DNA from 2 places in the Pelosinus fermentans DSM 17108 genome. Region 2 is predicted to be linked to the other one. Evidence: riboswitches for the same ligand, from Rfam matches in the RefSeq annotation. Region 2 holds a riboswitch; the other holds the start of a gene.

Region 1 (11,301 bases), 2.1 Mb from region 2:
ATTTTCCTTTTTGAGATTACGTACTAAGACCTCAATCTGTTCTAAAGCATTTTTAACTATCATCTGCAACTCTCTCTTCCTTCCTAATTGTATGTACAAGATTCGTCGAGAAATTATAAACTCCTGCATATGTATACCTAATGTTGCTTTCCTTTAACTAAGATTATTCGTTCAATTATCACCTACTCTGTCTAGTAAGCATACAATGTAGTAAGTCACAAGAATACGCATGAAAAAAGGAGGAATAATTATGGGCTTCGGGTTTGGAGGTAATGGCAACGGCCGTGGTGGTAATTGGTCTATTATTATCATCATCATCATTTTGTTATTTTTCTGCTGTTCATCTGATGATTTTTCCTCTTGCTGATATTTCTAAATTACTTTAGAAAATTTAATTATACAATGAAAAAGTACTTTACGCAAAGCATAAAGTACTTTTTTCATTGTACACCCCAGTCTTTCTATTGTTTTTCAATTATGTCAATTATTTCTTCTAAACTACTTTTATTAAATTGATATTTAGCACTACAAAAAGGGCAACAAACTTCAGCTTCTCCATCTTCAGCTAAAATGTCGTTGATCTCTTCTGCACCGAGACTAACCAGCACTTTCTGTACTTTTTCCAAGGAACAAGTACATTTAAATTCCAAAGGAAATTCTTCATAAATGGTAACTGCTAATCCAGCAAATATTCGATTTATAATACCAGCTGCATCTAATCCCTCGCTTATCAATTGGGAAATGGACGGTAATAAAGCTATATTTTTTTCAATCTTACTTAAAACCTCATCATCAGCATTGGGTAACGCCTGTACCATAAATCCTCCAGCCGCAGTAACAATCATATCCGGCTGCACTAAGACACCTAAAGCTACTGTTGACGGAGTTTGCTCTGAAATATATAAGTAATTAGTAATATCTTCAGCTATTTCACCACTCACTAATTCTGCACTACCTGTAAAAGGCTGTTTTAAACCTGTAAATCGAGTAACAGATATCTGCCCTTTACCAACGGCATGACCAACATCTAACTTCCCCTCTCGTAAGGGTAAGTGGACATGTGGATTTTTAACATATCCACGAACGCTTCCATTGGCATGAGCATCAGTAACAACCTCACCTAGAGAACCATCTCCACTAATTTTTATTGTAATGCTCTCATTTGTTTTAAGATTTGCAGCTAATAATAGAGCTCCAGTCATAGTCCGTCCTAAAGCAGCAGCTGCTACTGGATAACAATCATGGCGTTTTCTAGCCTCTTCTACTAGGGTTGTAGTCACTGCAGCAAAAGCCCGCACTCCCCCCACTATAGTTGCCCTTGTAATATGGTCTCCCATGATTCCCTCCCTTTATAACCTTTCTGACATTAAAACTTGCCCACTCGCAGCATCTAAAACCTCAATAGTATCTCCTGTTAACCTAGCAAATGTACCAAGTCCATCGGCTCTCTTGGACATCGCTGGCGATCCCGGATTCAAATACACAATATTATTATTTTTTTCCAGTACTGCGACATGAGTATGCCCTGTAATAAATAAATTCGCCTTAAACTTGATCGCCATTTCCTTTTTAGCATCCTCTGTAAGATTATGTCCATGCGTAGCAATAATATGTAAACCATCTACCACCATATAAGCGTAGGGTGACTGTATGGGCATAGTTAATACCATGCTATCAACCTCAGCATCGCAATTACCACACGCTGCTATGATGGGAATAGGACAATTATTCAGTACATTTGCTAATTGCTTAGGATTGTATTCTGCAGGAATATCATTTCGTGGACCATGATATAGTATATCTCCAGCGTGAATAATAAAATCACACTGCGTAAAATATTTTTCATAAATTGTTTCCCATGTTTTTGCACAACCATGAGTATCACTGATAATACCAATATTCATGTAATCACTCACCATTTCCCTGGAAATATTTTACTTTTACTATATTTGTCTTAATAAATTAGCCATTTCAATAGCGGTTACTGCAGACTCAAAACCTTTATTTCCTGCTTTCGTACCTGCTCTTTCAATTGCTTGTTCAATGCTTTCTGTGGTAAGAACACCAAAGATAGTAGGAACACCTGTAGCCATACCTACGTGAGCTACTCCTTTAGATACTTCTGCACATACATAATCATAATGACTAGTACTGCCTCTTATAACAGTACCTAAGCATATCACAGCTTGATATTTATTGCTGTTAGCCATTTTCTGTGCTACTAAGGGTATTTCAAATGCACCAGGTACCCAAGCAACTTCAATATCTTCTTCCTTTACACCATGTCTTTTAAGACCATCTAATGCTCCATCCAGCAGCTTACTGTTTATAAACTCATTGAATCTCGCCACTACAACACCAATTTTTAATCCTTCAGCTACTAATTGTCCTTCAATAAATTTTACCATATTCTTATTCCTCCCCATATTGTTTAAGTAAATGCCCTAACTTTACTTTTTTAACCGATAAGTAACGTTGATTGAATTTATTCGCTTTAATTTCCACAGGCACTCTTTCCGTAATCGTTAATCCATAACCTTCTAAACCAGCTCTTTTTTTTGGATTATTGGTAAGCAGCTTGATACTTGTTAACCCCAAATCAACTAATATTTGAGCTCCAATCCCATAATCTCTGAGATCTGGTGCAAAACCCAATATTTCATTTGCTTCTACTGTATCCTTGCCCTGATCCTGCAATGCATAAGCGCGGATTTTATTGGCAAGACCAATTCCACGACCTTCTTGGCGCATATAAACCAGGACTCCTGCTTCTTCCTGACTAATACGCTTTAATGCATTATCTAGTTGTTCGCCGCAATCACAGCGCATTGATCCTAATACATCACCCGTTAAGCATTCTGAATGTATACGCACCAGTACATTTTCTTTACCTGCCACTTCACCTTTTACTAAAGCAACATGACATTGATTATCTAATTTGCTTTCATAAGCAACTAATTGAAAATCGCCATATTTAGTTGGCATTTTTGTTTCTGCACCGCGTATGATAAATGATTCATTAGCCTTCCGATACTTAATTAATTCTGCAATGGAAATGATCTTCAGATTATGCTTCGCAACGAATTCCAGCAGGTCTGGAACTCTAGCCATTCTGCCATCATCATTCATAATTTCGCAAATTACACCTGCAGGGTAACATCCAGCTAACTTTGGTAAGTCAACTGCAGCTTCCGTATGCCCTGCACGTCTTAAGACCCCGCCTTCCACATACCGCAATGGGAAAATATGACCTGGTCTTCTAAAATGTTCTGGAAGAGCATTGGGGTCTAACATGGCCCTAATCGTTTCTGCTCTTTCATGGGCTGAAATACCTGTTGTCACAGTATGTGCATCAACCGATACTGTAAAAGCAGTACAATTTGGATCCGTATTGTCACATACCATCGCGCCAATACCCAGTTCGTCCAATTTAGAACCAATAACTGGCATACAAATAAGCCCACGTCCATGAGTCGCCATAAAATTAATAGCCTCAGGAGTCACTTTATCCGCAGCCATTAATAAGTCGCCCTCATTTTCTCTATCATCATCATCAACCACCACGATGATTTTACCATTTTTAATGTCTTCAATTGCTTCTTCAATCGTATTAAATTTCATGTTCAGTCCTCCAATTTATAGTGTAAACCCATTTTTTTCTAGAAAATTCATGTTAATAGCAGAAGTTTTAGATTGTTGTTGAGCTGAGTCTAAATTTAGCAGCTTCTCTACATATTTTCCAATAACATCTGCTTCTAGATTTACGACATCCCCCGTTTTCTTAAATCCTAATGTAGTGGCAGAGGCGCTATGAGGTATTAATGATACAGTAAACCAATCCTGTCCATAATCTACGATAGTGAGACTGATACCATCAATTGCAATGGAACCTTTTTTTACAATATAACGCATAACCTCGGAACCAGCCTCTATTTTAATAATTACGGCATTATCATTATTATCTTTAGCTCGAATGATTCCAATACCATCAATATGCCCGCTTACGATATGACCGCCAAAGCGATCACCAATACTAAGAGTTCTCTCAAGATTTACCTTAGAACCAATTTGTAAATTTGCCAGAGCTGTACTATCCACTGTTTCTGGCATAACATCAGCCGTAAAGTAATTTGCATCATATTCAACTACCGTAAGACAAGTTCCATTAACAGCAATACTATCGCCTAATTTAACATCTTGTAAGACCTTCTTTGCAGCTACCGTTAAACGCACAGATTTTACACCACGTGCAATGGCTTTGACTTTACCTAATTCTTCCACAAGTCCGGTAAACATCTCGTCCCTCCCGGTTACGCAGATATGCGCTGATTAATATATCTTTTCCAATTGATTCCATATGTATATCTTCAAATCCTTTGGCGTCATTTACATCGGCTATCCCTTTTCCGCCAACTGGGCCTGGAGCATCTGCGCCACCAACTATTTTAGGAGCAATAAACCAATTGATTTTATCAACCAAATTATCTTCTAGAACAGAAGCATTGATGGCAGCTCCGCCCTCAATCAAAATACTCGTAATTTGCTGCTCACCTAATATGTTAAATAAATGAGACAAATTCACACCAGCCGTTGTCTTCTCACACTCGATTACTTCCACACCACAAGCTCTGAGGGTATCAATTTTTTCTTGAGGTGCTTTATCGGTAACAGCAATCATCGTTCGCGCTAATCCATCCGTAACGACATTAGAATGAATTGGTGTGCGTGCCATACTGTCAACGACCACACGAATCGGATTTTTCCCCTGATACGTCAGACGAGTAGTTAAAGTGGGGTTATCAGCGAGCACCGTACCAATCCCGACTAAGATAGCGTCATAAGTGTCTCGTAATTGATGAACATAAATTCGTGATTCTGCCCCTGTAATCCATTTAGAATGTCCTGTATAAGAAGCAATTTTCCCATCTAAAGACATGGCACTTTTCAAAAGTACAAAGGGCTTTTTCGTAGAAATCCATTTAATAAACGTTTCATTTAGCTTTGCTGCTTCCTTTGCCAAGACGCCCTCTACTACTTCAATCCCAGCCTCACGCAGCCTAGAAATGCCTTGACCGGCTACTAAGGGATTAGGATCTGTCATGGCAATAATTACTTTTTTAATACCAGCTGCAATTAAAGCTTCCACACATGGTCCTGTTCTGCCATGATGAGAGCAAGGCTCTAATGTAACATAGATACTCGCATCATAGGCTAAATCTCCAGCTTGCTGCAATGCATTAATTTCAGCATGGGGCGTACCGGCTTTTCTATGCCATCCTTCGCCAACCACTCGTCCATCACGAACAATCACCGCTCCAACCATAGGATTTGGACTGGTACGACCTTTGGCATACTGAGCTAAAGCTAATGCCTGCCCCATATACTTTTCATCCATAATTGACCCTCCAAAAAAATTAAGCTGTTAAAAAAGTTTAAAAACTTTTTAACAGCCTCATAGAACATTAGAAGAATGCAACATTGATTAAGCCTTATATAAGACTTAAATCATCACCTTTTTCCATCCAGACTATACTGTCGGCTCCGGAATTCCACCGGATCAGCCATACGGCTCGCGGGCTAATCACCGCCGGTAAGGAGTTAAAAGATCGCTCTTTTTCACCTTGCCCCAAAGGCTTACTTATTCAATTACTGTATATGTTACCAGCATTAAGGAAAATAATCAAGTCCCTCTAATTTCACAAATCGCTTTTTTTATGTCATCTGCCTGATATATCGCAGAACCTGCTACTAAAATATTGGCACCTGCTGCTACAACTTCTCTAGCCGTTACTGGATTTATGCCTCCATCAACTTGTATATCAACCTTCAGATTACGTTCATCAATCATTCTTTTTAGTTTCGCTATTTTAGGAATCATACTAGGGATAAATTTTTGACCGCCAAATCCCGGATTTACAGTCATTAATAAGACCATATCCACTTCTCCAAGTACTTCTTCGATTGAAGATAGCGGTGTTGCCGGATTAAGGGATACTCCCGTTTTTAGCCCTAGTTCTCGAACACATTGCAAGATTCTATGTAAGTGTGGAGCTGTTTCAACATGGATTGTTAAAAGATCGGCTCCTGCTTTAGCAAAGGGTTCAATGAAATCTTGAGGATTATTAACCATTAAATGTACATCAAATAACAATGTAGTAACCTTGCGAATCGCAGCTACAACAGGTGGTCCAAAAGTAAGATTCGGCACAAAATGACCATCCATTATGTCGATGTGCAACATATCAGCACCTGCTGCCTCTACTAGTTTTATATCTTCAGCTAACTTCGAGAAATCAGCTGAAAGAATTGATGGTGAAATTTTAATCATACTATTTAAAATCCTTTCTTCTTATCTTGAATTTCTGCCAATATTTCAGTATAGGAATGATAGCGTTGCTCCTGAATGCGCCCCTCTGCCACTAACTGCTTTACAGCACACTGAGGCTCTTTTAAATGCAGGCAAGTGTTAAATTTACACTCATGCACCACAGCTGCAATTTCAGGAAAATAGTACATCAATTCATTTTTTTTCACATTCTCAAACTCAGTGAAGCTAAAACCTGGCGTATCTACTACAAATCCCCCACTAGAAAGAGGCAGCAATTCAGCAAAGCGAGTCGTATGTTTACCACGTCCTATCTTTTCACTGACTTGGCCAGTTACCAATGTAAGCCCCTCTTCTACAGTATTTAAGATTGTAGACTTACCAGCCCCAGAGGGACCGGCAAATACGCTAATCTTCCCAGCTAGTTGATTACGTAACTCTTCTATGCCAACACCCATCTTAGCAGATATCGTAATCACACAATAGCCAATGCTACGATATAGTTCGAGAATCGGTCGTAATTCCTCACTATCTGCTAAATCAATTTTATTAATACAGATAACAATATCTAAATCTGACATTTCAGCCAATACTAGAAATCGGTCTATTAATACGGTATTAATATCTGGGCTTACTGCTGCAAAAGTGATGATCACTTGATCGATATTCGCAATCATCGGCCGTTGCAGCATACTACGACGCGGTAAAATCTTTTCAATGATTCCCTTGCCATTTTCTGTTATATTATATTCTACTTCATCCCCTACTAGAAGAGAAAAGCGTTCTTTCTTAAAACGTCCTCGCAAAGTACACATTGTTACTTTCGCATTGGTCTTCACATAATAAAAACTATTATATGTTTTCAATATCACCCCATGCTGCACTTTTTTGCCTCCTGTTATATTGTTTGCTCTTGCAACAATACACCATTTATATATACTTGTACTCTAACCTGTCCTACACCATCAACTGTTTTTTCAACCTTATCACCAGGCTTGTGTACATTTTCATAAACTACACGCCGTCCATTTGTATCTGTTATGACGATTTGTACTGCCTGCCGTATTGCTCCTTCAGGAACAGTGATCTGCACTACAGCCTTCTTGGTAGCACTAGTATTACCCTTTGCAACCGTTAAATCAACAGATGCACCTTCTGTAATCTCAGCAGCAGGACTGGGGTTTTGCCCAATAATCGTTCCAGAAGGATATTTGTCACTCACTTCTTCTGTTACTTTACCAACCTTTAATTTTAGGCTTTCAATTTGAGTATTTACAGTATTAATTGGCGTTCCACGGAAATCTGGCAAAGCAAATTTGCGCGGACCAGCACCTTTACTTACAACAAGATCAATCGCTGTATTTTTATTAACCTGTGCAGGTGGCCGCGGCTGCTGATTAATAATAACATCAACAGGCGTATCAGCATTAAACTGCTCATCAATTCTCCCTACCACAAGTCCTGCATTTTTAATTTGCAGCTCTGCATCTCGCCGGCTAAGTCCTCTAAGATCAGGAACTACAGTAATTTCGCCACCCTTACTAACGACAAGATTAATCATACGCTGCTCTTTTACAACGTTGCCAGCTTCTGGAGATTGAGAAATAACATGTCCGGCTGGTATTTTATCACTAAATGATTCGGATACATTCACTCGCAAGTTTTGATCTACTAAAAGACTGCGGGCAACCTCAACTTGCTTACCAATAACATTAGGCACAGTAACTTCATTGTTGCTCCAGAACTTACCAAATGCGAAAAAGGCACCGATCATAAAACCAAATAGCAGTAATAATACCAGTCCCCATACTACTCGTTTGGAATGATTTTTTTTCTGCAAATGATTATTATCCGCTTCTAGCGCAGTCCCCGAATTGGCTTGAGATATTATGGGTTCATCTAAACGCGGCAATATCTGTGTAGGGAAATCTCCTCTTGATAAGCGCCGCGTATGATCATCTCTGAAATAATTTTGTACGGACTTTAAGTCCGTAATCATTTCACCAATATCATTATAACGATTAGACACATCTTTAGCCATTGCCTTTAATACAATAGCTTCTAACAATGGCGGTACCTCTGGTTTTAATTCTCGTATAGGACGAGGCTCTTCTTGTAAGTGCTTTAATGCAATACTAATCGGTGTCTCACCATTAAAAGGCACTGTACCTGTCAGCATTTCGTAAAGGACTACCCCTAAAGAATAAATATCGGATTTTGCTCCAACTGCAGTTCCTTTCGCTTGTTCTGGCGAAAAATAATGCACCGATCCAATAATCGTCGCAGTATGATGCATCGTCACAGAACTTACAGCTCTTGCAATACCAAAGTCTGTAACTTTAATACGTCCTGCACGAGTCATAAGGATATTATGAGGCTTTATATCACAATGCACTAAATTATTCTGATGAGCGTGTTCTAATGCGTCTGCAATATCTGCAGCAATTCTCACAGCCATTTCTATCGGCACTGGCTCTCGCAAAATACGTTCCTTAAGAGTTTCACCTGAAATATATTCCATAACAATATAATGTACTTCATCGTCTTTGCCAACATCATACATATTCACAATATTATGATGAGATAGTCGGGCAGCAGCCTGCGCTTCGCGACGAAAACGAGTAACAAATTCTTCATCATTAGCAAATTGCGAGCGTAGCACTTTTACAGCTACAGAGCGATCTAATAGTTTATCATGAGCACGATAAACATCAGCCATACCGCCGCCGCCAATATGTTCCAAAATAGTATATCTTTTATCAAGAGTTCGATCAATCATGGTGAACTATCACCTCCTTATTGTAATGCCGCCTTAAATACTTGACGAGCCATCGGCGCTGCAATGCTTCCACCAAATCCAGCGTTCTCAACAATTACCGCAATTGCAACTTGTGGATTATCTGCTGGTGCAAAACCAATAAACCAAGCATGAGAATCGCCTTGGGAATTCTCTGCTGTACCAGTCTTACCTGCTACTAATACTCCTGGCAAAGAGGCTGCTGTACCTGTACCATTGCGAACTACCCTCACCATCATCTTATTAATTTCATCAGCAAGTTGAGGAGTTGTGGGAGTAAGCCATTCTTCAGGTGCAAACGTTTTTATAAGACTTCCATCTAAGCCTGTTATTTTGTCAACAAGATAGGGTCTCATAATTTTCCCCTCATTTGCGAAACTGCTTGCTAACATAGCCATCCGCAAAGGAGTAACTAATAAACTTCCTTGTCCAATACCTGTTTGCGCTAGATCTCCATCTCCTAAAGAAGAAAAATCAGGCAAATGAGAAGCAACTTCTTGCAATTCTTGACCAACAGAACGTTTAAATCCAAATCGCTCAAAGATATTTTCCATTTTTTTATACCCTAATTTTAAAGATAATGTACCAAAAAATACATTGGACGAAACAGCTAATGCTTCTTCTAAATTAATATTCCCATAAGCTTCTAAATGGCTTTCTTGTAAACTATAGTCTGGTGGAATTTTTAAAGCCGCTTCACAATATATTTTTTCTTTTAAATCGATTACCTTTTCCTTGCGTGCTGCCTCTGCAATCATAACCTTAAGCGTAGACCCTGGAGGATATAATCCCTGGGTTACTCGGTTTAACAAAGGACTGCTTTTATCAGTAGAAATATGTTTCCATTGCTGATCAATTTCATTAGGGTCAAAGCTTGGTTTGCTTACCATCGCTAATATAGCTCCTGTATTAGGATTGATCGCCACAATTGCACCTTTATGATTACCAAGTGCTCTATAGGCTGTTTCCTGCACAGTGGCATCCAATGTTAACACTACATTATTACCAGACCTGTTCGTTAATAAATGGCTTACAGCACCTAAATGAGCAATGGAGGTATTATTTCCTGTTAAGTCTCTACTAAAAGTACTCTCAACACCACTCCGGCCATAGGTAATACTATCATAACCCACTACCTGAGCAGCAATTGCTCCATAAGGATATTCCCGCTTAAAACTCTCTCCTACTTTTTTACTATATGCTAGCTTTTCACCACTCTTATCGAGTATCATCCCCTGGGGAATCATACGAGAAGCTTCAAGAGTACGGCGATTTAAGGGATGCGCTATTAAAAAATCACTTTGAACCACTTGAATATAAGTTAAATAAAAAAGTAAAACAACCAATAAACTTAATAGTCCAAAAGCAACCTTACGAATATTCGTAGCCAAATCATTCATGTCATTTCGCATCGCAGCCTCTCACTTCCGATATGGAAAATAACATACCGAGTAAAATAAAATTAGAAACAATGGAACTCCCGCCATAGCTAATGAAAGGTAAAGTAATACCTGTTAGAGGGAAAAATTTAATGACACCAGCAATAATTAAAAAAGTCTGCAACGCCATGGAAACTGCCAGCCCAGCAGCAACCATCATACTAAAGGGCATTAAAGACAACAAAGATGTTCGAAAGGCACGGTAAATCATAAGGATATAAAGCAAGATGACAGCTCCCGCACCGATAAGCCCCATTTCTTCTCCAATCGCTGCAAAAATAAAGTCTGTATGAACCTCAGGAATCATCGTAGGAAATCCATAAGTGAGACCACTTCCCATGATTCCTCCCGACCCTAAAGCAAATAAAGATTGAACAATTTGATAAGCCCCGCCCGAGGGATCACTCCAAGGATTAAGCCAAATATCAACTCGCAGTTGAATATGAGAATATAAATTATAACAGATTACAGAACCAACTAGAAATGAGATCATGCCAATTATTACATAACTGGATCTGCCGCTAACCATATATGTCATGATAATGGCAAGACCAAAATATAATAAAGCGGCACCCATATCCCGCTGCAAAACAAACATTAACATTCCAAGACCCCACACTGCTATAAGAGGTGCAATAAATCTTGGATGGGGCAATACAAAGGGGCCATAATGCTTCGTAGCAAGAGTGAGTAATTCCCGCCTTTCACTCAAATAGGCTGCTAAAAACAATACGATAAAG
Region 2 (11,301 bases):
ACACCCTGATTTCTGTGATTGTCGGGTTGCGTTTTTCCACATCACGAAAATATTGCTGACAAAATGCAATATCTCCTAGTCCCATGGCCAGTCCCATATCTTTTAACAGCAATTCTAGTTCTTCTGCTGATTGGGTCATAAAACCGGGAATGGTCTTTACATCAGCAGGTTTTTCCACTGTTAGTTCAAGACTGCGGGGTTTTTCTAAAGAAGCTTCCCGCGCTTCTACCGGATTGATACTGTACTCTTTTATTTTCTTAAACTCATCTTCTGTAATATTGCCTTGTAATACAATTACTTTGGCAGTACGAATGGATAAGGTTTCTGTTTTTGTTAGTATTTGCACGCATTGCGCCGCCCAATGAGCTCGCTGGTCATATTGCCCCGGCAGATACTCTACTGCAAATATTTTATCTTCTGGTACTATGGTGAGTATTTCATCATAAACATCATCAACAGTCGGCTCAGAAAATATACTTTGTTTAGCTTCTGCAAATTCTTCCTGGCTGATTCCCGATATATCATAACGATTGACAAGGCGTACATGTTTCAAACCTGTAATGCCAAGATTCTGAGTAAGATCAGCATACATTCCCTTGGCCTCTACCGCAAAATCCTGCCTTTTTTCCACGAAAATTCGTTTGACTTCAAATGGCATGTTTCTACCTCCTAGTATCGTCTTGCTATTGTTATTGTAATATATTATGATTAATTATAATAATTAATAGTATTAATAAAACTTATAAGGAGTGTTTATATATGGACGTTAATTTTGAACTGTATAAAGTGTTTTACTATGTTGCCAAATACTTAAGTTTTTCAGCAGCTGCTAATGAATTATACATCTCCCAGTCAGCTGTCAGCCAGGCAATAAAACAATTGGAAGAAAAGCTGAATACAAAACTTTTTTTTCGCAGTACCAAACACGTACAGTTATCAGAAGCAGGCACACTTTTATTTACCCATGTAGAGCAAGCCTTTCACTTTCTAAAAACAGGTGAACGCAGCATCAATGAATTGCATTCCTTAGAACAAGGAGAGCTGAAAATAGGTGCCAGCGATACCATTTGCAAATACTACTTACTTCCTTATTTTAAACAATTTAACCTTCTGTATCCTAAAATCAAACTCAATATTACCAATCGTCCCTCTCCTGTTTGTGTGGACTTATTAAAAAAAGGCTTAGTGGATATTAGTGTGGTTAATCTTGCCGCCGAAAAACTGTATCCGGGCATGACCATCAGCAAATGTAAAATGCTGCATGACGCATTTGTCGCCAGTTCTGCTTTCGCTCACCTGCAAAGTCTACGCCTGGTTCTTAAAGATATTGCTGCTTTACCTATTCTCACATTAGAAAAGAATACAACCACAAGGACCTTCCTGGATTCTATGTTCGCCCAGCATAATCTCCCATTTGAGCCTGAGATTCAATTAGGCAGTGTGGACTTAATGATCGAACTGACAAAAATCGGACTGGGGGTCTCATTTATCAGCAAGGAATATATACAAAAAGAACTGGCTGACAATCAATTATTTACCCTTCCCCTCACTACTGATATACCTCCGCGAGAGTTAGGGATTATGACCCATGATTATCTGCCAGTTCCACTTGCAGCACAGAAATTTATTGAATTGTTATAGTTTCATAATATCGACTAAAGATTTGCACCTTGCATAGGTCACTGGTATATGACATTAAAAGCGTAGGTTAAGTAACACGGCGAAGCGTTAATGTCATATACCAGTGACCTCACTATAGAGTTTCTTTAATGGATCATAGATGACTTCACTTCACTTTAGGAATATTACGGCCAGCAAAGATTTCTGACATTTCTTTTTTCAAGCGCTGTTTGATTTTTTTCTTCTCACCTGGCAAAAGTTCACCTTTGGCTGTACCAAATAAATAATTATCCAAATCAAATTCTTTTAAAATCATTTTGGTATGGAAAATATTTTCCTGATAGATATTCACATCAAGCATCTGATATAACTCACGAGTATCATGAGCAATGTAATTTTGAATCGAATTAATTTTATGGTCAATATAAAACTTCTTCCCTGTAACATCACGGGTAAATCCCCGTACTCGATAATCGATAATTGCAATATCAGAACTAAAGCTGTTAATAAGATAATTCAGTGCTTTTAGTGGTGAAATCTCTCCACAGGTAGAAACATCAATATCAGCACGAAACGTACTAATACCCTTATCAGGGTGACTTTCCGGATAGGTGTGTACGGTGATATGACTTTTATCTAAATGGGCTACCACAGCATCAGACTTAATTTCCTGCAGATCGATCAGCTCTGGTGCCTCAACTGCCATTTTTCCTTCTGAAATTAACATGGTTACACTGGAACCCTGAGGATCATAGTCCTGCTTTGCAATATTTAAGATGTTCGCACCAATCATATAAGCGACTTCTGTTAAAATATTGGTAAGACGCTCCGCATTGTATTCTTCATCAATGTATTCAATGTAGGCTTGACGATGTTCCGGACTTTTTGCATAACATATATCATACATGTTGAAACTAAGTGTCTTGGTCAGGTTGTTAAAACCATACAATTTTAATTTTTTAATTGACTTTATTTCCATATTTCTTCTCCTTACTTGTTGTACAATTTCAAAGTCATGCCCTGAATCAGTACGGTATCATCGTCTGCTAGGAGCCTTGTTGCTTTGACACTTATCATGCGAAAGAATACTTTTTAGTCAAATGGAGTTTCACCACCCAACCTAAGTCCCACTTATCCGTCAAATTAGCCCCTCTAGGGCTCCCACCTGCTTTAAATAGGAGTCGTAGAGCGGCTTATTCATCGAATAAAATGTACTTCTAGTACTACATAATAGCCTACTTTTTTATTGCTGTAAATAGTATTTTTTCGAATCCCGCTGCGCTTAAAAAATAAAGGAAAAAGGATGCAACACTCCTATCTTTAGTATAGTGTTTTGTCAATAAAGTATTCTTAATAGCTATAAAAAAAGAACTCTATAGCAAATTTTCATCTGCGAGAGTTCTTATTTTAATTGAGCTGGAAAGTAATGATTATAGTGCAGAAAGGGCTATTTTCAGCACTACCTTTTTAACTTTGGCTACCGAATGCAGCGTACAATTAGGACGATGAACATCATTAGGGAAAAGCACGGCATATAACCCGGGTTTTAGCAGCAGTTCTACCTCTTGCTGTACTCCTTGATAAAAAATCAAATCTTTTAGCTCCAGTTCATCCTGAAGGACTCCATACTCTGAAGATAGCAGACTACACCCAATCATTTCTTCCCCTGAAACTACATACTGTATATCAATATACTTCTGATGAGCCTCCGGTTTTCTTTTCTCTTTGGGTTCCGTTTCATATTCGGAAACGGAGGCAAATATCGCATCCCCTTCAATATCATGCCTACCAACTGGCAAACTAGACAAATCGGTATTGATTAAATACTGCAAACCTCTTTGCAAGGCAGGAGACAAAGCAGCCTTCTCTTGTTCAAAATTCTTTAACTGTCCATAAATCATCTTAGCAACCTCCCTTTTTAAACTCTATTTTATATCTATTCTTTATTTTTATTGCCTTTCCTCTGTCAATGAAGAGTTTTTAAAAATTTGAACCACAAAGGCACAAAGGTCACAAAGGGATTATTTATATTTTTTGTGTTCTCCTTTGTGTGCCGCAGCAGCGGCATTGTGCCTTTGTGGTTCAAATTCTTATTCTTTTTCATCTGCAAAACTTATAAATTCTATAAAAATAGAGGCAGTTTACACTGCCTCTTGTTCCTGCTTTTTTAGTCAGCAAGCTGTCCATGGATTTCCCTGCCGCGGATTTCCTTAACTTTATTATTTTCACCCACCATCACTACAGTAGGGGTAAAGTTCCTTGCTTCCTCTTCCGTCATCATGGCATAGGAGATAATAATGACTTTGTCATCAGGCTGTACTAAACGGGCTGCTGCCCCATTCAAACAAATGACTCCTGAATCTTTCTCGCCGACTATTACATAGGTTTCAAACCGATTACCATTGTTATTATTTACAATTTGCACTTTTTCATTAGGCAGGATTCCTGAAGCTGCCAGTAAGCTTTCATCAATGGTGATACTTCCCATATAATTAAGATTAGCCTCCGTCACCGTGGCACAATGAAGCTTAGCTTTTAAACATGTAATAAACATAGAATTATCCCTCCAAAATGATATTATCAATTAAACGAGTATTCCCAATGCGTACAGCTAAGGCTAGAAGAGTTTTACCGATAATCTGGTCTATAGTCTCTAATAACGGATAGCTGTGTATTTCTACATAATCAATTTGCGCTAGTTCTTCCAACTGGATACTTGCTATCACCTGCTGCCTGATGGCTTCTACGTTTATCTCACCACTGGTAACAAGCTGTTTGGCCAGCTGCAAGCTAGAAGACAGCACTAATGCCGCTCTTCGTTCTTCAACAGATAAGAAAGCATTACGAGAACTCATGGCAAGTCCATCTTTTTCCCGCACAATAGGTACAATCTCAATAACTATATTCATATTTAGATCAGAAGCCATGCGCTGAAGCACTAATACCTGCTGAGCATCCTTCTGACCAAAGAAGGCTATGTCAGGCTGAATGACATTAAACAATTTAGTCACAACAGTAGCGACTCCACGAAAATGACCCGGACGAGACAAACCGCATAGTTTTTGCGTAATACCATCAATTTCTATAAAACTGCTATATCCCTTAGGATACATCTCCTGTGCTTGAGGATGAAAGATAACATCTACACCCGCAGTACCTGCTTGTACACTATCGCCCGTTAAGTCTCTTGGATATTTTGTATAATCTTCATTAGGACCAAATTGAGTAGGATTCACAAAAATACTCACTACAACGATATCGCTTTGTTCCTTGGCTTGACGCATCAACGTAAGGTGTCCTTCATGCAAGGAACCCATGGTGGGTACTAAGCCAATTGATAAGCCTCTGGCTTTTACCTGCTTAACAAAAATCTTCATTTCCTCGATGGTTTCGATAATTCTCATGATTTCATTCCCCTTCTTCCCGTGCTGCTTTAGTACCTCATCACGTAGCTGAGGTATAGTAGTCCACCAAGCCTAGTATAATTTTTCTAAAATTCCATCCGATATTTTAAAACTATGCTCCGCCGCGGGAAATTTTTTTTCTGTTACTTCTTTTTTATAGTCGGCTACTGCTTGCGCTATTGCTGCATGCAAAACAGCATATTGTTTTACAAATTTGGGAGTAAACCCAGGATACAAACCAAGCAGATCATTGATAACCAATACCTGACCATCACAGTGCACCCCTGCGCCGATGCCAATGGTTGGTATATTGAGCTGCTGCGTTACTTTTTGTGCCAGTAAGGCTGGTACGCACTCTAGGACAACAGCAAAAGCCCCGTTTTCTTCTAAAATCTTGGCGTCATTAAGCAATTTTTGCGCCCCTATTTCCTCTTTTCCCTGTACTTTAAAGCCGCCCAGACTATGAACTGACTGAGGCGTTAGACCCAAATGCCCCACTACAGGAATTCCAGCAGTGACTATTTTTTTTACTGCCTCAGCAATTTCGCTGCCGCCTTCTAGTTTAACAGCTTGGGCCCCTGTTTCTTTCATAATCCTTCCTGCGTTAGCTACTGCCTGCTCTGCGGACACCTGATAAGACATAAAGGGCATATCTACAACTACCATTGCTTTTTTTGCCCCCCGGCATACTGCTTTCCCATGATGAATCATATCCTCCATCGTGACAGGCAAAGTCGAATCATATCCTAATATCACATTTCCTAAAGAATCACCTACTAATAGCATGTCGATCTGGGCATCATCAAGAAACTTTGCCGTAGAAAAATCATAAGCTGTTAGCATGGTAATGGCTTTTCCCTCTATTTTTCGCTGCTGAATCACTGTCGTTGTAATCTTTTCATTGGTACTCATGATGATTTCCCCCTGTTATCAATTCTTAATATTTCTTCTATGCTTGCAGCTTGTTCCTGGTTAACTGTACCTTTCTCTAAGGCAATCCCCAGAGTATACATCCCAAGTTCACTATATAAGCTCTTATCTACTTCGTTTTCAAATGCCTCCAAGTGTGTCTTTACCGTAATATCATCTCCACGACTAATTGGACCCGTCAGACCCTGAACCACTCCCATTTCCTTTATATTCTGCAGGGTTCCTTCCAGCAGCGGCACTAAAGCAGTTAACGCTTCATCCGAAGATAAGCCAAATTTTCCATACAGCCGACTTGCCCAGTGCATCAAGGAAACCGTGTAGTTCGATACAATGCAGGCAGCCCCATGGTAAAGGGACTTATCTGTATCTAAAATCTGAAAACTGGTTCCTCCTAAATCATTCACAATTTTTTCGGCTTGCTGTATTACCTCTGCCTGTCCGCTTAAGGCAAAATATATGCCCGCTAACCTTTCACTAGTATGTTCTTTATTGGCAAAGGATTGCAGCGGATGCATACAGCCAATCCATGCTCCTTGCTTTTTTGCCGGCAAGAGTACTTCCGCGGTAAGACATCCTGAAGTGTGAAGCACCATTTGCCCTCTTTTGAAACCATTCTCTCTGGCTACTTGTGCTGTCACTTCTCCAATGCAACGATCAGGTGTTGTAATGAATAGGATCTCAGCATCTTGTATAAAATCGGCCGCTCTTACTCTCGTACCTACTCCCAATTCCCTAGCCAGCTGACTTGCTGATTCTAGACTATTACTAGCAATTCCAGATAAATGATACCCTCTATCAGATAATCCTCGTGCCAGCACACTCCCCACTTTCCCGGCTCCAACAATACCTATTTTCGGCTTTTGTTTTTTCATATTTCCTCCTTTACCTAATAGCCGTGAAGAGGCAAAGGATGAGCATCCTTTGAGATCCTAAAAGAAACTTTCCAAGACTGCTTGGCAGCCAAAGGAAAAGAAAATATAAAAAAGCCTTCCGGAGCTTGTCCGAAAGGCATACTTTTCCTATGCAACCTCCCGTCTCAGTCCATTAAAAGATCTAAGCGGCTATAATTCGATATGAAACTGTGGAATACTATAGCAACAAGTTCTTTTTACAGTATGGTTCATAACTGATACCACCCAAAGAACGCTTCGCCATTTTTACTACAAAACGATAATATCATAAACCATAATAAAAACACAAGGATTTTATGTATCTATGATTATGCTTTATTGACAAGTATACATAACTGAAAATCTTGGAATAAGATATACAAAAGATCAAAGCTACTATAAAATAGATTCAAGGAGGTGTTCTTATGAATGAGATAACAGGAGAACAAAAACTCTTAGCTATTTTAGCCCATATATCCTATTTCCTAGGGGGATTGGGCTTTATTATTGCACCATTAGTCATCTTCTTATTAAAAAAAGACGACGCTTTCGTCTATCATCATGCAAAACAGGCTCTCGTTGCCCATTTGAGTATACTGACTGCGTCCTTCATTGTCAGTTCTTTATGTATATTAATAATTGGTGTTTTTCTGCTTCCTATCGTAGGTATTTTGTGGCTGATTCTGCTCGCAACATCGATTATTGCAGCAAGTAAAGCCTTTTATGGTGAAACCTATCAATACCCTTTTATCCAAAAACTGATTCATAAACTTTAGTAACGAACATTATGCCTTTTATATTACACTAGGAGGAACTATATGCGTTATAAAATCTATCAATATCTTTCTGTTGGCATTGGCTGCCTGGTAAGTGCTGTCGCGATCAATAGTTTTCTCGTACCTCACCACTTGTTAAGCGGCGGTGTAAGCGGGTTAGCCATTATCTTTTATTATCTTGCTGGCTGGCCTATTGGTCTTCAAATCTTTGTAATGAATCTCCCTCTCTTCTATGCTGCATATCGGCTTATTGGAAAAGAATATTTTTTAAAGACCATTTATGGAGCAGTACTTTTTTCCTTTTTCGTAGATGCAACGGGCTACTTGTCAAATTTTATGGTCGTGGATGATCCGATTCTCTCTGCCATTACTGGCGGAATTGTAACAGGTATTGGCTCAGGTCTTATCTTTAAGGCCAATGGCAGCGGCGGCGGGCTTGATGTCGTTTCAAGCATCCTCAAAAAGTACTATTCTATTAATGTAGGTATTGCTTCTTTTTCGGTTAACTGTGTGATTATGGTGATTGCTGCCATTCTTTTCGGCATTAAACTTGCCATACTAACTCTTATCTCCATGTTCATTGCAGCTAATATTACGGATAATGTGGTGGAAGGATTTAACCGTAAGAAAACCTTGTACATCATCTCTTATAAAACCGATGAGATTATTAAAGCCATTTTAAAAGAGGTAGGGCGAGGTGCAACAATCCTTCATGGAGAAGGCGCCTTTACCCGCCAAGAAAAACAAATAATTTTTGTAGTCGTAAGCCTGACCCAAATTGGTCAGATTAAAATTCTCATCCAAGATGTAGATCCCAACGCCTTTATGATCGTTCAAGATGCTGTAGAAGTTCTAGGGAGAGGCTTCACACTGCCTGGAATGAAACAGCTATAAGAAAAATAATTTGAAATGAACCGCAGAGGCGCAGAGACACAGAGAAAAATAATTAATAGCGTTAGAAAATACCCCTCAGCGCACTCTGCGTCTCTGCGGTTTAATCGTTCTTTCCCTGCTCGTTTCACAAAAACATATAAAACAATCGAACCACAAAGCTATGTCAAAAGGCTACTCTGTACTGACAGAGTAGCCTTTTTGTATTCTTTTATTTGATAATTAAAGCCCTACTTACCTCTCGCATAATACAGGGTAAAGCTTCTTGTAAATCATCAATGTAAGAAGGGACATGGCAATTCCTTTTATCATATTAAAAGGTGCAATCCCCAGGGCAATGAAGGATTTTAAATCAACAATCCGGGGATTTGCGATTGTTCCTAAATTAATAATCTGCTCTAAGGGAAAATGCAGCACAGCTTGATATAATGGCAGCAGAATAAAATAATTCAGCAAAGACGCCGAAAACATCATAGAGAAGGTTCCAATAAAGAGAGAAAGCACAGCTCCTTTAAAACTCTTATAGCGCCGATATAAATAGCTCGCTGGCAGAATAAAAGCCACTCCCACCAAGAAATTAGCAATCTCCCCAATTCCCATTGTCTGGGTATTTGCAGCATGTAATACGTTTTTAATTAATTCAATAATAACCCCTGCCATAGGTCCAAGCACAAAGCCTCCAATAATCGCAGGCAATTCACTGGCATCTAATTTTAAGAAACTAGGCATCATCGGCAATGGCACTTCAAAAAACATCAAGATTACAGCAATTGCTGATAAAATTCCAATTTTAGTAATATATCGCGTATTGGCAGAAATCATGTCCAATCCCCCTATAAAAGTAATCGTTAAATCAAACTTATACAACATACAAAGCAGATCGAACCACAAAGACGCAAAGGACACAAAGGGTTTTATTTATATTTTTGTGCACTCCTTTGTGTGTCGCATCAGCGACATTGTGCCTTTGTGGTTCATTTCTTCCACCTATTAAACTATATTTTCTCTACTTATCAAAAAAAATCCCCGAAATGCCTTCGGGGATTTAATCACTCACTACATGCAAACACATCGTTAATGTCGGCTTACTAAGCCTCATACACGGATGCATCTCCAGAAAGTCAAACTATCTGTTATACATACAATGTGCTGCTTTCTCTTCTTACATCCAGACTATACTGTCGGCTTTGGAATCAAACCAAATCTGCCTTGCGGCTCGTGGGCTTGCAGAATCTGCTTACCACCGGTCGGGAATTTAACCCTGCCCTGAAGATATTTCAATTTATTTAATTTTAGCCCCAGAGATAATCATTATCACCGAGTGATGATGATGGATTCATTGTAGCAAATTTGCTGCCTCTTTGCAAGTTAAAAAGTAATACGAAAAACGTGACTCATCTTTTCTTACTCTTTCTTACACCATTATTTAATAAAATCCCACAACAGCATCATATTTAAGACAGAAACAATAAGACCAATGCCCCATAACACAATTTGCTGTAAGCCTGTATTTGCATATTTCCCCATGACCTTCGTGGATGATGTCAAGTAAATCTGCAAGAATATCGTCCAAGGCAATTGAATGCTAAGAAACATTTGGGAATATACCAGCCCCTGAAAAGGGCTTTCGATAAAAAAGATGGCAGCAACCGCCAGACCGTAGGTAATCGCTACTCCCATCCAGGAATGACGGTCTTTAATATCATAGGGTTCTCTAAATATACCTGCAAAGATACTACCACCAGCCATACCTGCAGTAACGGTGGAAGAAATACCTGCAAATAAAAGAGCGATAGCAAAAACAACAGCTGCAGCATTCCCCAGTAAAGGACGCAGCATAATTTCTGCTTGCTCTAATTCATCAACAGATATTTGATTACTGAAAAACACGGCAGCAGCAACCAATATCATCGCACTATTAATGGCCCAGCCAATACACATAGAAAATAGGGTATCTGCAAACTCATACTTTAACTGCCGCTTAATCACAACATCATCTTCCAAATTCCATTGTCTGCTTTGGATGACTTCAGAATGCAAAAATAAATTGTGGGGCATGACCACTGCCCCAAGCACACTCATTACCACCAACATAGCTCCATCCGGAATAACAGGTGTTACCCATCCAACAGCAGCTTCAGACCACTCAATATTGACTAGACTTAGTTCAAATAAGAACGCTATGCCAATGATTGAAACAAAACCCATAATCCATTTTTCTAGTCTTTTATAGGAATTAGCCCATAACATCCAGCTGCAGCCTATGCCGGTTAATAAGGCTCCAATTTTCAGAGGAATATGAAATAGCATTTGTAAGGCAATAGCAGCACCTAATATTTCAGCCATACCAGTGGCCACTGCCGCCGTTATTGCCGAAAACAATACCGTTCTTGATACTAAAGGTCGCAGATATTCAGTAGCTGCTTCCGATAAGCATCGCCCCGTAACAATTCCTAAATGAGCTACATTATGCTGCAAAACGATTAACATAATGGTAGATAAGGTTACCATCCAAAGCAATTTATAACCATACTCTGCCCCTGCGGCTAAATTGGCGGCCCAATTCCCAGGATCAATAAATCCGACGGTTACCAGTATCCCTGGTCCAATATATCGTAATATCTCCCTGGCTCTTAGATTCAGCCCATGCTCCTCCTGAAAAAAGCCTTTTATCCCTTTGAGCATAAACAGATTCTCCTTTATATCGTAATATAGCTTACATATTATCTCTTTTAGATTATTATTAGTATCTATTCTTTATTCGTCAGTTTATCCCTTTTAAAAACATAT

What was found. Region 2 has a riboswitch for FMN ahead of FR7_RS20735 (ECF transporter S component). Riboswitches for the same ligand answer to the same signal wherever they lie in the genome.
Region 1: linked by a shared signal. The riboswitch ahead of ribD (bifunctional diaminohydroxyphosphoribosylaminopyrimidine deaminase/5-amino-6-(5-phosphoribosylamino)uracil reductase RibD) and the one ahead of FR7_RS20735 (ECF transporter S component) in region 2 are both predicted to bind FMN.

Annotation. Positions count from the first base shown of each region.
Region 1 covers NZ_AKVN02000001.1:2,388,255-2,399,555, reverse strand. Annotated here, with positions in the region: gene FR7_RS10930 (hypothetical protein) at 1-63, opposite strand, end outside; gene hslO (Hsp33 family molecular chaperone HslO) at 462-1,337, opposite strand; gene yfcE (phosphodiesterase) at 1,350-1,904, opposite strand; gene ribH (6,7-dimethyl-8-ribityllumazine synthase) at 1,944-2,408, opposite strand; gene FR7_RS10910 (bifunctional 3,4-dihydroxy-2-butanone-4-phosphate synthase/GTP cyclohydrolase II) at 2,413-3,621, opposite strand; gene ribE (riboflavin synthase) at 3,637-4,296, opposite strand; gene ribD (bifunctional diaminohydroxyphosphoribosylaminopyrimidine deaminase/5-amino-6-(5-phosphoribosylamino)uracil reductase RibD) at 4,265-5,395, opposite strand; FMN riboswitch at 5,507-5,638, opposite strand; gene rpe (ribulose-phosphate 3-epimerase) at 5,681-6,328, opposite strand; gene rsgA (ribosome small subunit-dependent GTPase A) at 6,334-7,209, opposite strand; gene pknB (Stk1 family PASTA domain-containing Ser/Thr kinase) at 7,224-9,104, opposite strand; gene FR7_RS10880 (peptidoglycan D,D-transpeptidase FtsI family protein) at 9,122-10,534, opposite strand; gene FR7_RS10875 (FtsW/RodA/SpoVE family cell cycle protein) at 10,524-11,301, opposite strand, start outside.
Region 2 covers NZ_AKVN02000001.1:4,505,835-4,517,135, forward strand. Annotated here, with positions in the region: gene FR7_RS20685 (phosphoribosylformylglycinamidine synthase) at 1-658, opposite strand, end outside; gene FR7_RS20690 (LysR family transcriptional regulator) at 760-1,641, shown strand; gene speD (adenosylmethionine decarboxylase) at 1,787-2,599, opposite strand; gene FR7_RS20700 (NanQ anomerase/TabA/YiaL family protein) at 3,051-3,521, opposite strand; gene panD (aspartate 1-decarboxylase) at 3,788-4,174, opposite strand; gene panC (pantoate--beta-alanine ligase) at 4,179-5,024, opposite strand; gene panB (3-methyl-2-oxobutanoate hydroxymethyltransferase) at 5,097-5,936, opposite strand; gene FR7_RS20720 (Rossmann-like and DUF2520 domain-containing protein) at 5,933-6,826, opposite strand; gene FR7_RS20725 (DUF4870 domain-containing protein) at 7,270-7,620, shown strand; gene FR7_RS20730 (YitT family protein) at 7,663-8,514, shown strand; gene FR7_RS20735 (ECF transporter S component) at 8,746-9,333, opposite strand; FMN riboswitch at 9,664-9,789, opposite strand; gene FR7_RS20740 (Nramp family divalent metal transporter) at 9,934-11,196, opposite strand.